2 regions of the Castellaniella hirudinis genome follow, and region 1 is predicted to be linked to the other one. Evidence: predicted binding sites of a transcription regulator. Region 1 holds the regulator's gene; the other holds the start of a gene.
What was found. Region 1 encodes LexA, which represses DNA repair genes until DNA is damaged. Its sites were predicted from a motif close to ACTGTATNNNNATACAGT; they were not measured.
Positions count from the first base shown of each region.

Region 1 (7,430 bases):
GCGCTGATGGCGGCCAGCGTCACCGGTCCACTGTGATGGCGCAAAGCCAGATCGATCATGGCCGTCACGGCAAAACGCCCTTTGGTCGTCAAACGCATGGTGAAGTCCTCTGTGGGTGCGAAGCATTCCCGGATGTGGCGAATACCCGACTGTTCAAGTCAAGTGTACCCTTTTACCCGACTAAAACACTCGGTTTTAAGCGATGTAAATTAACAAAACTTGATGCTTGTCAATTTTGACCATATTGCAGGCAAGGGTTCGCTCGCCCGCCCGACACGGCATCCCCGGATATGCAAAGGGCGCCTCAGGCGCCCTTTTTGCACGAGAAAGGAGGAATCGATCAGGCAGCCTGATACTGCAGCGCGCGCTTGCGCACCAGTTCGAGGACGCCCTGGCAGGAGTCTTCGATGTAGTCCAGGACCTTGTTGAAGCCTTCGGGACCGCCATAGTAAGGATCGGGCACGGTGGCTTCCTCGAATTCGTTCGAGAAGCGCATCAACAGCATGAGCTTGTGCTGGTAGACCTTGGGGCACTGCTGCTGCAGCGCGGACAGGTTTTCCCAGTCCATGGCCAGAATCAGGTCGGCATCGCGGAAGTCTTCGGCGCGGATCTGGCGAGCCACCAGCGACGACAGATCATAGCCACGCTTGCGCGCGGCAGTCTGGGCGCGCGCGTCCGGCGCCTCACCCACATGGAAGTGGTGAGTCGCGGCGGAATCGACGGCAATCGCGTCGGACAGACCGGCCTCATCGACGATGTGCTGGAAGACGCCCTGGGCAGTGGGAGAACGGCAGATATTGCCCGTACAGACAAAAAGTACCTTATGCATGATAGGTGAAAGTGTGCGGGAAAACCCGGAATTTGGCAAGCATTTTCTGGGGAAAACCACAAAAAAACCTGATACTTGAAGCACTTCCGAAACAGCCCCTCGGTCGGCCCCTCACTCCATCAAGGCGCGGGCCTTCAAGGTGCGCAGGGTGTCGCGCACCGCAGCCGCCTGCTCGAATTCCAGGTTGCGGGCATGCTCGTTCATGCGCTGTTCCAGGCGGCGGATTTCCCGCGCCAGGGATTTCTCGTCATGCAGGGCCGACTCGTCGTACCCGGCGCCGGCAGGCGTCGCCGCCGCAGTCACAGCCACCCCGTCGATCAGGTCGCGCACCGCCTTGCTGACGCCCCTGGCGGTGATGCCGTGTTCGAGGTTGAAGGCCTGCTGCTTTTCCCGGCGGCGGGCCGTCTCATCCATGGCGCGGCGCATGGAGTCGGTCACCCGGTCGGCGTACAGGATGGCGCGCCCGTTCAGATTGCGCGCCGCCCGGCCGATGGTCTGGATCAGGCTGCGCTCCGAACGCAGAAAGCCTTCCTTGTCAGCATCCAGGATCGCCACCAGGGAGACCTCCGGGATGTCCAGGCCTTCGCGCAGCAGGTTGATCCCGACCAGCACGTCAAAAGTCCCCAGGCGCAGGTCACGGATGATCTCGACCCGTTCCACCGTGTCGATGTCGGAATGCAGGTAGCGGACCTTGAGGCCGCTTTCCCCCAGATATTCCGTCAAGTCCTCGGCCATGCGCTTGGTCAGCGTGGTGACCAGCACCCGTTCGTGGCGCGCGATGCGCAGCTTGGCCTCGCCCAGCAGGTCGTCGACCTGGGTGACGGCCGGACGCAGATCGACCTCCGGGTCCACCAGGCCGGTCGGACGCACGACCTGCTCGACCACCTGGTCCGCATGCTCGGCTTCGTAGGGGCCGGGCGTGGCGGACACGAACACGCATTGCGGCATGCGCGCCTCGAATTCCTCCAGGCGCAAAGGCCGGTTATCCAGCGCCGAAGGCAGCCGGAAGCCGAACTGCACCAGCGTGTCCTTGCGCGACCGGTCGCCCCGGTACATGCCGCCCAACTGGCCGATCGTGACGTGGCTCTCGTCGATGAACATCAGGGCGTTGGCGGGCAGATAGTCGATCAAGGTCGGCGGCGGTTCACCCGGCAAGGCCCCCGACAGATGCCGCGAATAGTTTTCGATGCCCTTGCAAAAGCCCAGTTCCTGCAGCATTTCCAGGTCGAAGCGGGTGCGTTGTTCCAGCCGCTGGACTTCGACCAGCTTGCCGGCCTCGGTCAGCTCGGCCAGCCGGTCGCGCAGTTCTACCTTGATGGTCTCGATGGCGCGCAGCACGGTCTCGCGCGGCGTCACGTAGTGCGAGCTGGGGAAGATCGTGAACCGCACCAGACTCTGGACCGGCTTGCCCGTCAGAGGGTCGAACAGGTCCAGGGACTCGATCTCGTCGTCGAACAGCGTGATACGCAGGGCCTGTTCGGCGTGTTCGGCCGGAAAAACATCGATGACCTCGCCGCGCGCCCGGAAAGTCCCCCGGGAAAACTCCATATCGTTGCGTTCGTACTGCATGGACACCAGCCGCGCCAGGACTTCCTGGCGGCCGACCCGGTCGCCGGTGCGCAGCGTCAGCACCATCGCGTGGTAGTCGCCCGGATTGCCGATCCCGTAAATGCAGGACACGGTGCCCACGATGATGGTGTCGGGGCGTTCCAGCAGGCTTTTGGTGGCCGACAGACGCATCTGCTCGATGTGCTCGTTGATGGACGAGTCTTTCTCGATGAACAGGTCGCGCGAAGGCACATAGGCCTCAGGCTGGTAGTAATCGTAGTAAGACACGAAATATTCCACCGCATTGCGGGGGAAGAATTCACGCATTTCGGCGTACAACTGAGCGGCCAGGGTCTTGTTGGGCGCCAGCACGATGGCCGGGCGTCCGGTGCGGGCGATCAGATTGGCCATGGTGTAGGTCTTGCCCGAACCCGTCACCCCCAGCAGGGTCTGGCACATGAGCCCATCGCGCACGCCCTCTTCCAGCGCGTCGATCGCGGCCGGCTGGTCGCCGGCCGGCGGATAGGGCTGGAACAACTGGAACGGGCTGTCCGGATACTGGACGAACCCCGGCACAGCCTCGGGGGCATCCGGGGACTGGCCCTGTTGGATTTCGACCTGATGGGACATGGGCTCAACTAGACACTGTTCGGGTAAACCCCTTATTATCACACTGTTGGCCCACGTGACCAAAGGAACCTCTGCATAAGTCGAGCGTTCAGAGGTTCCCAAGACTCCTCTCCTTTGTCCTCCCGGTAACCATGTCCTCCATCTTCGCATCTGTCGAACTCGCTCCGCGCGACCCCATCCTGGGCCTGAACGAACAATTCAAGGCCGACACCCGGTCCACCAAGGTCAATCTCGGCGTCGGCGTCTACTATGACGACGCGGGCCACATCCCCCTGCTGAAAGCCGTCCGCCAGGCCGAAGCCCGCCTGTTCGAACAGGCCGCACCGCGCAACTACCTGCCGATCGACGGCATCCCCGGTTACAACACGGGCGCCCGCACCCTGCTGCTGGGCGCCGGTTCGCCGCTGATCGCCGAACACCGCTCGCTGACGGTCCAGACCCTGGGCGGCACCGGCGCGCTGAAGATCGGCGCCGACTTCCTGAAGCGGATTCTGCCCCAGGCCCAGGTCGCCATCAGCAACCCCAGCTGGGACAACCACCAGGCCCTGTTCAGCGCCGCCGGCTTCCCCATCGTCCACTATGACTACTACGACGCCGCCACGCACGGCCTGAACTTCGACGGCATGCTGGCCTCGCTGCGCGCCTTGCCCGCCGGCACCGTCGTCGTGCTGCACGCCTGCTGCCACAACCCCACCGGCGTCGATCCTACCCTGGACCAGTGGCAGGAAATCGCCCGCACGCTGCAGGCCGGTCAACTGGTGCCCTTCCTGGACATCGCCTACCAGGGCTTCGGCGCCGGCATCGAAGAAGACGCCGCCGTGGTGCGCCTGTTCGCGGACCTGGGCATGACCATGTTCATCAGTTCCTCGTTCTCCAAGTCCTTCTCGCTGTACGGCGAGCGCGTCGGCGCCCTGACCCTGGTGACCGGCGGCGACGAGGAAAGCGCCCGCGTGCTCAGCCAGCTCAAGCGCGTCATCCGCACCAACTACTCCAACCCGCCCACCCACGGCGGCGCCATGGTCTCGACCGTGCTGAACACGCCCGAACTGTACGCCCAGTGGTCCGAAGAACTGGCCGGCATGCGCGATCGCATCCGCACCATGCGCCACCAACTGGTCGAAAAGATCCAGGCCCAGGGCGTGGACCAGGACTTCAGCTTCGTCAAGGCCCAGCGCGGCATGTTCTCGTTCTCCGGCCTGACCAAGGCCCAGGTGGACCGCCTGCGCGAAGAATTCGGCATCTATGCCGTGGGCAGCGGCCGCATCTGCGTGGCCGCCCTGAACAGCGGCAACATCGACTACGTCGCCCAGGCCGTGGCCCAGGTGATCAAGAACTGATCGTTCTCGCGCGTCGGCTTGCGGGCCGGCGCGTTTGATGCGCAGTCGCCCGGCGGGACCCTTGCGAGGGTCCCGTCGTCGTTTCCGGCGCTGCAGCGGCCTCCCGCTTGCGCCGCACTCGGCCTTCCGTCACAATACAGGCTGTGTTTCCATCCAGTACCTCGACATGGCCCTGAAACTCACCGCCCGACAGTCCCAGATCCTGGATCTCATCCGGCAATCCATGCAACAGACGGGCCGCCCCCCGACCCGGGCCGAAATCGCCCGTGAACTGGGCTTTCGCTCGGCCAACGCCGCTGAAGACCATTTGCGCGCGCTGGAACGCAAGGGGTACGTCCTGCTGTCGGCCGGCACCTCGCGCGGCATCCAGCTCACCGGACAGGCCCAGTCCGCCTCCACGGCCGACGATATCCATGCGGCCGACGCCACCGGGACCACCGATGCGGTCGGGCGCACATCCCGTCCGGCGCCAGGCCGCACGCCCGGCCCCCTGCCCGGCGCCCCGACCTGGATCGAACCGGCCGACAACCGCCTGGTGCCGCTGGTGGGCCGCGTCGCCGCCGGCAGCCCCGTCCTGGCGGCCGAACACGTCGAACGCGAAATCCCCCTGGCCCCCCACCTGTTCGAGGCGGCCCCCGATTATCTGCTGCGCGTGCGCGGCAGCAGCATGCGCGATGCCGGCATCCTGGACGGCGACCTGCTGGCCGTGCGCAGCACGCCCCAGGCCCGCCACGGCCAGATCGTGGTCGCCCGCCTGGGCGACGACGTGACCGTCAAGCGCCTGGACCACCAGGGCCGCCGCATCCGCCTGCTGCCCGAAAACCCGGACTTCCAGCCGATCGACGTCGGACCCGGCGACGACTTCGCCATCGAAGGCATCGCCGTCGGCCTGATCCGCACGACCGCGCTGCATTGATTCAATCAAAACAAAGGCCTGTGTTTTCAACAAACACAGGCCTTTTTGCTGGGAAGCGCCGAAAGAAATCAGTGCTTCATCACCCCGCCGCTGCCGGATTCAACCGGCTTGGCGGCAGCCACCGCCTCGGCCGCCAGACGAGCGACTTCTTCGTCTGACAAAGGCACGGGCATGCGCTGCAAGGCGACTTCCAGCACCCGGTCGATCCAGCGCACCGGGATGATTTCCAGGTGGTTTTTCACGTTGTCCGGGATTTCAGCCAGATCCTTGACGTTTTCCTCGGGGATCATCACGGTCTTGATGCCGCCGCGATGCGCCGCCAGCAGCTTTTCCTTCAGGCCGCCGATCTCCAGCACCTCGCCGCGCAGGGTGATTTCCCCCGTCATGGCGACGTCGGCCCGCACCGGAATGCCGGTCAGCGCCGACACCATGGCCGTGGTGATCGCGGCCCCGGCCGAAGGACCGTCCTTGGGCGTGGCGCCTTCCGGAAAGTGGATGTGCAGATCGCGCTTTTCGAAGGCCTGATCCGCAATGCCCCACTTACGGGCGCGGGCGCGCACCACAGTGCGGGCGGCCTCGACCGATTCCTTCATCACGTCGCCCAGCGAGCCCGTGCGCAGGACCGCGCCCTTGCCCGGCATGTCGGCCGCCTCGATGGTCAGCAGGTCGCCGCCGACTTCCGTCCAGGCCAGACCGGTGACCTGGCCGACCTTGTCTTCCTTTTCGGCCACGCCGAAATTGTAGCGGCGCACCCCCAGGAAATCGTTCAGATTGGCGGCGTTGACCACGATGGCGGCCTGGTCGTTGGTCTTGCGGGCCGACTCGGCAGGATTGCTGAGCAGACGCTTGACGGCCTTGCGGCAGATCTTGGAGACTTCGCGTTCCAGCGCGCGCACCCCGGCTTCACGCGTGTAATAACGCACGATGTCGCGGATGGCGTCCTCGGAAATGCTCAGTTCGCCGTCCTTCACGCCGTTGTTCTTCATCAGCTTGGGCAGCAGGTGGTCGAAGGCGATGTGGACCTTCTCGTCTTCGGTGTAGCCCGACAGGCGGATGACTTCCATCCGGTCCAGCAGGGCCGGCGGAATGTTCAGCGTATTGCTGGTCGCCACGAACATCACATCCGACAGGTCGAAATCGACCTCGATGTAGTGATCCTGGAAGGTGTGATTCTGTTCCGGATCGAGCACTTCCAGCAGGGCCGAGGACGGGTCGCCGCGGAAATCCGCGCCCAGCTTGTCGATCTCGTCGAGCAGGAACAGCGGATTGCGCACGCCGACCTTGGTCATGTTCTGCAGGATCTTGCCCGGCATGGAACCGATGTAGGTGCGCCGATGGCCGCGGATTTCGGCCTCGTCACGCACGCCGCCCAGCGCCATGCGCACGAACTTGCGATTGGTCGCACGGGCCACGGACTGGCCCAGCGAGGTCTTGCCCACGCCCGGGGGGCCGACCAGGCACAGGATCGGCGCCTTGAGCTTGTCCACGCGCTGCTGCACCGCCAGGTATTCGACGATGCGTTCCTTGACCTTTTCCAGGCCGTAGTGATCGGCGTCGAGGACTTCCTCGGCATTACGCAGGGCATTGTTGACGCGGCTCTTTTTACGCCACGGCAAGCCCACCAGCGTGTCGATGTAGTTGCGCACCACGGTGGCCTCGGCCGACATGGGCGACATCAGCTTGAGCTTCTTCAGTTCGGCGTCGGCCTTCTTGCGAGCTTCCTTGGGCAGATGCGCCGAGGCGATGCGACGTTCGAGCTCCTCGATGTCGGCGCCTTCTTCGCCTTCGCCCAATTCCTTCTGGATGGCCTTGACCTGCTCGTTCAGATAGTAGTCGCGCTGGCTCTTTTCCATCTGCTTCTTGACACGGCCGCGGATGCGCTTTTCGACCTGCAGGATCTCGATTTCCGATTCCAGTTGGGCCAGCAGCGCCTCCAGGCGCTGTGCAGCACCGGGCATGTCGAGCAGGGACTGTTTCTGCTCGATCTTCAGGGGCAGATGGGCGGCGATGGTGTCGGCCAGACGGCCGGCGTCCTCGATCCCCGACAGCGAAGTCAGGATTTCCTGGGGGATCTTCTTGTTCAGTTTGACGTACTGTTCAAACTGGGCCACGACGGCGCGGCGCAGGGCTTCAGCCTCGGCCTGGCCGGACTGGTCTTCGGCGATGCCGG
Region 1 covers NZ_JBHSDY010000004.1:4,240-11,669, forward strand. The annotation lists gene iscR (Fe-S cluster assembly transcriptional regulator IscR) at 1-98, opposite strand, end outside; gene ACFO0J_RS07120 (low molecular weight protein-tyrosine-phosphatase) at 341-832, opposite strand; gene uvrB (excinuclease ABC subunit UvrB) at 941-3,007, opposite strand; gene ACFO0J_RS07130 (amino acid aminotransferase) at 3,139-4,344, shown strand; gene lexA (transcriptional repressor LexA) at 4,511-5,260, shown strand; gene lon (endopeptidase La) at 5,329-7,430, opposite strand, start outside.

Region 2 (7,430 bases), on a different contig from region 1:
GGATGCCGGGCGGCGGTTTCTACGCCAGTGGACGATGCAGGGGGCATGGTTCCAATCCTTATGCTGCCGAGAGCCCGCTTGTCAGAGCGTCACGGTGCGGTGAAAATACATTCATTTCGTATGAATAAAATCATACATTCATACGGAGTGTATGTAAATAAACATACGGATAGTACGTAAAAGGGGAAATGCATGGTTCGCCGCACGCGTGCCGAGACGGAGAAAACCCGCGCCACGCTCTTGGCAACGGCCCGCAAGGTCTTCAGCGAGCGTGGTTATGCCGACACTTCGATGGACGACCTCACCGCGCGCGTGGGCCTGACCCGTGGTGCGCTCTATCACCATTTCGGCGACAAGAAGGGATTGCTGGCGGCGGTGGTGGCGCAGATTGACGCCGAAAAAGATCTGCGCCTGCAAGCCATCTCTGATACTGCCGAGGACGCCTGGGAAGGCTTCTGCCGCCGCTGCCGTGCCTATCTGGAGATGGCGCTGGAGCCCGAAATGCAGCGCATCGTGCTGCGCGATGCCAGGGCGGTGCTGGGCGGCGCGTCGCCGGATTCACAACGGTATTGCGTCGAATCCATGCGGAAGTTGATCGACGAGCTCATGCGTCAAGGCATCGTGGAAGCCGCTGATGCGCAGGCCTTGGCCTCGCTGATCTATGGGTGCCTGGCTGAAGCGGCATGCTGGATCGCGGACGGCGAGGACGGCCCGGCTCGGCTGCTGCGCGGCATGGCCGCGCTGGATCTGCTGCTGCGCGGCTTACAGATCAGTCAGGGCGGACATCGCTGACCACGGCCAGGGCGCATGCCCGACCACCGCCCGGCATCTCCGGCGCGCCCCTACGGCGCATTCAAATCGTTGTGCCGGGTTTCCTTGACGAACAGCAGGCCCACGACCAGCGTCATCACGCACACCGCGATCGGATACCACAGGCCGTCGTACATATTGCCGGTGGTGGCCACCGTGGCGAAGGCCACCGGGGGCAGAAAGCCGCCGAACCAGCCGTTGCCGATGTGATAGGGCACGCTCATGGAGGTGTAGCGGATGCGCGTGGGAAACATTTCCACCAGCATGGCGGCGATCGGCCCGTAGACCATGGTGACCTGCAGCACCAGGAAGAACAGCAGCAGCAACACCATGGTGAAGTTGATCTGCGACGGGTCGGCATAGGCGGGGTAGCCGTGGGTGCGCACCGCCTGGCGCAACTCGTTTTGCAGCTGTTCGTTGCGGCGGGCGAAGTCGGCGCGTGGCAGCGATGTGCCGTCGAAGGCGTCGATGCGCTGGTCGCCCACCAGGGCGTAGGCGACGGTGCCCTCGGGAGCCGGCTGGTTGATGTAATGGACCGAGTGGCTCGCCATGAAGGTCTTGAGCAGATCGCAGGCGCTGGTAAAGGACGCAATGCCCACCGGATTGAACTGCAGCGAGCAGTCCTGCGGGTCGGATACGACGTACACCGGGGCCTGGTTCTGGGCGCGCTCCAGCGCCGGGTTGGCGTAGTGGGTCAGGCCCTTGAAGACGGGGAAGTAGGTCAGGGCGGCGATCAGGCAGCCGGCCATGATGATGGGCTTGCGGCCGATCCGGTCCGACAGGGCGCCGAACACCAGAAAGAACGGACAGGCCAGCAGCAGGGCCAGGGCCACCAGGATGTTGGCAATGTTGGCGTCCACGCCCAGGGTCTCGGTCAGGAAGTACAGGGCGTAGAACTGGCCGGTGTACCAGACCACGGCCTGGCCGGCCGTCAGGCCGATCAGGGCCAGCAGGATCAGGCGCAGATTGCGCCAGCGCCCGAAGGCTTCCTTGATGGGGGCGCGCGAGACCAGGCCTTCGCTTTTCATGCGCGTGAAGGCGGGTGATTCGTGCAGGCGCAGGCGGATCCAGACCGAGATCACCAGCAGCAGCACGGAAATCAGGAACGGCACGCGCCAGCCCCAGGCGTCGAAGGCCTCCTGGCCCAGCGTGGCGCGGGTGCCCAGGACCACGACCAGCGACAGGAACATGCCGGTCGTGGCGGTGGTCTGGATCCAGCTGGTGAAAAAGCCGCGCCGTCCCTGCGGGGCGTGTTCGGCCACGTAGACGGCGGCGCCGCCGTATTCGCCTCCCAGCGCCAGGCCCTGCAGCAGGCGCAGCAACAGCAGGATCGTGGGGGCGGCGGTGCCGATCGACGCCGACGAGGGCAGCACGCCCACCAGAAAGGTGGACAGGCCCATGATCAGGATCGAGACCACGAAGGCGTACTTGCGTCCGACCATGTCGCCCAGCCGGCCGAACACCAGGGCGCCGAAAGGCCGCACGGCGAAGCCGGCCGCGAAGGTCAGCAGGGCGAAAATGAAGCCCGCCGTGGGATTCAAGCCGGAAAAGAAATGCTGGGCGATGACGGCCGCCAGCGAACCATAGACGTAGAAGTCATACCATTCGAAGACCGTGCCCATCGAAGACGCCAGGATGACGCGGCGTTCCTCGTGGGTCATGGGACGGTTGGCTTCGTCCATGGGATCGTGCGGCATGGGTCGGGCTCGGTTCATGATCGGGTCCTGGGCGCATCGTCGCGAGGAAAGGAAACACGCAGCCGGGTGCCGGCGCTGAGTGGATCGCGGTGGTTGCCGGGCGGCAGGAAGGCAATGGTGGCGTGGTGGTGTTCGGCGACCTCGCGCACGATCGCCAGGCCCAGGCCGCTGCCCTCGGCATCGTGGCCGAGGATCCGGTAGAACCGGTCGAAGACCCGGGTCCGCTCTTCAGGCGGGATGCCTGGGCCGGAGTCCTGGACTTCGAGGCAGACCCGGTCGCCCTCGGGCAGGGCGCGCACCGTGACCTGGCCGCCCTGGGGTGTGTAGAGCAGCGCGTTGTCGATCAGGTTGTTCAGCAGTTCGCGGATCATCACCGCGTTGCCGAAAATCGGCAGGGGTTCGCCGGGCGATTCGAATCCCAGGTCGATGCGTCGTTGCAGGGCGGTCTCGACCCATGCCAGCGTGCAGGTCTCGGCCAGGGGCAGCAGGTCCAGCAATTCGGTGGTGCGCGCCTGGGTGGGGTCGATGGATTCCGCCCGCGCCAGCAGCAGCAACTGGTTCACCAGCCGGGTGGCGCGCCGGGACCCGGTGATCAGTTGCTGCAGGCTGTCGCGCATACGTTCCGGTTCCTGTTCGCGCAGCGCCAGTTCGCATTGGGTGCGGATGCCGGCCAACGGGGTTTTCAACTGGTGGGCGGCGTTGGCGACGAAGCGCCGCTGGGAATCGATGGAGTCCGACAGGCGTTGCAGCACGTTGTTCATGGACGCGATCAGCGGCACGATTTCGGCCGGCGCCAGATCATCGCGGATGGGCGACAGGTCACTGGGTTTGCGCCGCCGCATGTGCTCCTGGAGCAGGCTGAGCGGCTCCAGGCCCTGGGTCAGCCCCAGTCCGGCCAGCATGGCGGCCAGCGGCAGGATGATGAGCTGGGGCGTCAGCATGCCGGTCAGGATTTCCTGCTGCAGCGTCGCGCGCGCCTCGGCCGGTTCGGACACGACGGTCAGAAAACCGGTGCCGTCCTGGTCGCGCCCGCCCCAGACGTAGGCCATGCGGATGGACTGATGATTCTGGGACGCATTGCGAAAGCGGATCTGGTCAATGTCGTAGCCCCAGTTTTCCGGGGTGGGGATGGCGGGGTCGCCCGCCAGCAGGTGGCCGTTGGCGTCCAGGATCTGCCAACTGGTGGCGGACTCGTCCGCACCGCCGGCCAGCACCGTGCGGGCCGATTCGGACAGCGTCACCCCGTTGACCAGGCGTTGCTGCTCGACCTCGTGGCGCAGCAGGCGCAGATGGCTCGACAGCGTCCGGTCATAGGGCGAGTTGGCGATGTTCAGGGAAATGAAATAGGTGATGACGATGCCGATCGACCACAGGACGAACAGCGGCACGATCATCCACAGCAGGATGCGGCCCAGCAGCGTTGCGTGCCGGCGGTGGGGCCGGTGTGGTACCGGATCGGCGAACATGGCAGGGCCGCGTCAGCCGACGGCCGCCGTGTCTGCCGGTACGGCGCGGCTGTCGGGTTCCAGGCAGTACCCCAGGCCGCGCACGGTCAGGATGTGGACATCGGCCGGCTCGATCTTTTTACGCAGCCGGTGGATGTAGACCTCGATGGCGTTGGTGGTGACTTCTTCGCCCCATTCGCACAGCAGGTCCACCAACTGGTGTTTGCTGATCATGCGGCCGCTGCGCGACAGGAAGATTTCCAGCAGGCTGGTTTCGCGGGCGGACAGTTCGACGGCCGTGTCGTCGATGGTGGCGATGCGCCCGTTCAGGTCGAAGGCCAGGCGTCCGTGACGCAGGACGGATGCGCGTGCCCCGCCGTGTCGGCGGATCAGGGCGCGCACGCGGGCTTCCAGTTCGCTGAGGGCGAAGGGCTTGGACATATAGTCGTCGGCCCCCAGGTCCAGGCCTTCGACGCGCTGTTCGATGGAATCGGCGGCCGTCAGGATCAGAACAGGGAGGGGGGTGCTGCGCTGGCGCAGCTTGCGCAGCACGGACAGGCCGTCCAGGCGCGGCAGGCCCAGATCCAGGATCAGGAGATCGAAGGTCTGCAATTGCAGGGCGGAATCGGCGCTGGAGCCGTCGTTGACGACGTCCACGGCATAGCCTTCGTAGCGCAGCGATCGGGACAGCCCGTCCGCGAGAATGCTGTCGTCCTCGGCAATCAGGATACGCATGGCGGGAATGACATCCAGGGGGAGAGGGGCGTTGACGGCCCGGACTGGCGTCATTGTGGCACGCGGGACCCACGCGGTCATTTAGGGTAAACGATGGGCGGAGTATGGCGCGGGTGGCCGGACCGGCGGCAGGACCGATCGGCTCGGCTGCGACAGGATTGCCACATCTGTATTTTCATACAGTATAATTTAGTGCAATAATTTCCCGAATCCCGCTGTGCTCACCCGGACCGGACCGGCCGGCAATGACTTGCACAGCTTGTCTCTCAATAGGAATTCCCTCATGGATGAACGCTCCAAGGCCAACCCCGAACGCGCCAAGGCGCTGGCCGCCGCGCTGTCGCAGATCGAAAAGCAGTTCGGCAAGGGCTCCATCATGCGCTACGGCGACAATCAGGTCGAACACGACATCCAGGTCGTGTCCACCGGTTCCCTGGGGCTGGACATCGCCCTGGGCGTCGGGGGCCTGCCGCGCGGCCGGGTGGTCGAGGTCTACGGTCCGGAATCCTCCGGCAAGACCACGCTCACCCTGCAGGTCATCGCCGAAATGCAAAAGATCGGCGGCACCTGCGCCTTCGTCGACGCCGAGCACGCGCTGGACGTCCAGTACGCCGCGCGCCTGGGCGTGAACCTCGAAGACCTGCTGATCTCCCAGCCCGACACCGGCGAACAGGCCCTGGAAATCACCGACGCCCTGGTGCGCTCGGGTTCGGTCGACCTGATCGTGATCGACTCGGTCGCCGCGCTGGTGCCCAAGGCCGAAATCGAAGGCGATATGGGCGACTCGCTGCCCGGTCTGCAGGCCCGCCTCATGAGCCAGGCCCTGCGCAAACTGACCGCCACGATCAAGCGCGCCAACTGCATGGTGATCTTCATCAACCAGATCCGCATGAAGATCGGCGTCATGTTCGGCAACCCCGAAACCACCACGGGCGGCAACGCGCTGAAGTTCTATTCCTCCGTGCGCCTGGACATCCGCCGCATCGGCTCGATCAAAAAGGGCGACGAGGTCGTCGGCAACGAGACCCGTGTCAAGATCGTCAAGAACAAGGTCGCCCCGCCGTTCAAGCAGGTCGAGTTCGACATCATGTACGGCGCCGGCATCTCCCGCGAGGGCGAGATCATCGACCTGGGCGTCCAGGCCGGTCTGGTCGACAAGTCCGGCGCCTGGTACAGCTACAACGGCGAACGCATCGGCCAGGGCAAGGACAACGTCCGCGAATACCTCAAGGAACACGCGGACATGGCCTTCGAGATCGAAAACCGCGTACGTGAACAACTGGGCATCGCCCTGCGGGCCACGCCCACGGCATCTGCCGCCCCCGCCGCTGCCGATGGGGAATAGGCGCGACGACGGGTTCAGCACCGTGTTCGGCGACGATGAATCGTCGCCGGGCGGTGATGATTCGTCCGGGCGCGGGGCCAAGTCCGGCTCCAGCGGCGCCGGCCTCAGTTTGAAAGCCCGGGCCGTGGCCTATCTGTCCCGGCGGGAACATTCCCGCCAGGAATTGCGCCGCAAGTTGTCCGCCTGGTGCGATGATCCCGCTGCCGTCGAGGCCGTACTCGACGATCTGGCGCGCGAACACTGGCAGTCCGACCAGCGTTACGCCCAGGCCTATGCCCACCGCGTCGCCGCCCGCCAGGGCACGCAGCGCATCCTGGGCGCCCTGCGCCAGCAGGGGCTGGCCGACGAGCAGTTGGCGGATCTGAAAGATGGGTTGCGCGCGTCCGAAGCCGGGCGCGCGCGCGCCGTCTGGCAACGCAAATTCGGTCAGGCGCCCGCCGACCCCCGCGAATACGCGCGGCAGTACCGTTTCATGGCGGGGCGGGGGTTCTCGGTGGATTGCATCCGGCGCCTGCTGAGCAGCCGGGAAAACTTCGATCCGGCAGACTCCGCTGCGGAAGACGAGCAGGACTGAATTCGCTGCACGGCACCGTGCCGTGCGCTAGCCCGCCGCCCGTATCCCCGGCAAAGTCTCGAAACACGTGCGCCGCGCTTGTTCCAGGAACGCCTGCACGTAGGCCGTCTCCGCGTCCTCGGTGCGGATGCCGGCCTGCAAGGTGCGCCAGATCCCCGACCCCAGGCGGCAGATCTTCAGCCCCGGCAGATTCTTGTATTCATCCAGCGCCCAACTGGGCAGCGCGGCCACGCCCCGGCCGCTGGCGACCAGTTGCACGATCATGGGCGTCAGTTCCGCCGTGCGTACGGCGGCGGGTTCCACGCCGGCCGGGTCCAGAAACGTCGTATAGACGTCCAGGCGGGCCCGGTCGACCGGGTAGGTGATCAGGATCTGGTCGGCCAGGTCTTCCGGCCGGATCCGGTCGGCCGCGCCCAGCGGCCCCTGGCTGGCGACCGCCAGCACCAGTTCGTAGGCAAAGAGCGGCGTGTAGTCCACCGATTCCAGCGGTTCGGGGTCGGAGGTGATGACCACGTCCAGGTCGCCGCGCGCCAGGGCGGGCAGGGGGGCGAAGGAAAACGCCGCCGTCAGGTCCAGGGAGACTTCCGGCCAATCCTTGCGGAAGGTGTCCAGGGTGGGCATCAGCCACTGAAAGCAGGAGTGGCAGTCGATGGCGACGTGCAGGCGGCCGGCGCGGCCGGCCGCCAGGCGGCGCAATTCCAGCTCGACCGCGCGTACGCGCGGCAGCACGTCCTCGGCCAGCGCCACCAGCCGCAGGCCCGCCGTGGTCAGGCGGGCAGGGCGGGTGCGCCGGTTCAGCAGCGGCGTCTTCAGCCGCACTTCCA
Region 2 covers NZ_JBHSDY010000010.1:593,323-600,752, forward strand. The annotation lists gene ACFO0J_RS16375 (MFS transporter) at 1-47, opposite strand, end outside; gene ACFO0J_RS16380 (TetR/AcrR family transcriptional regulator) at 193-792, shown strand; gene ACFO0J_RS16385 (MFS transporter) at 843-2,471, opposite strand; gene ACFO0J_RS16390 (sensor histidine kinase) at 2,522-3,973, opposite strand; gene ACFO0J_RS16395 (response regulator) at 3,986-4,687, opposite strand; gene recA (recombinase RecA) at 4,971-6,032, shown strand; gene recX (recombination regulator RecX) at 6,055-6,606, shown strand; gene ACFO0J_RS16410 (LysR family transcriptional regulator) at 6,634-7,430, opposite strand, start outside.
Region 2: recA (recombinase RecA) is a predicted target of LexA. The motif match lies at 4,854-4,871, and genes of this name have one in related genera.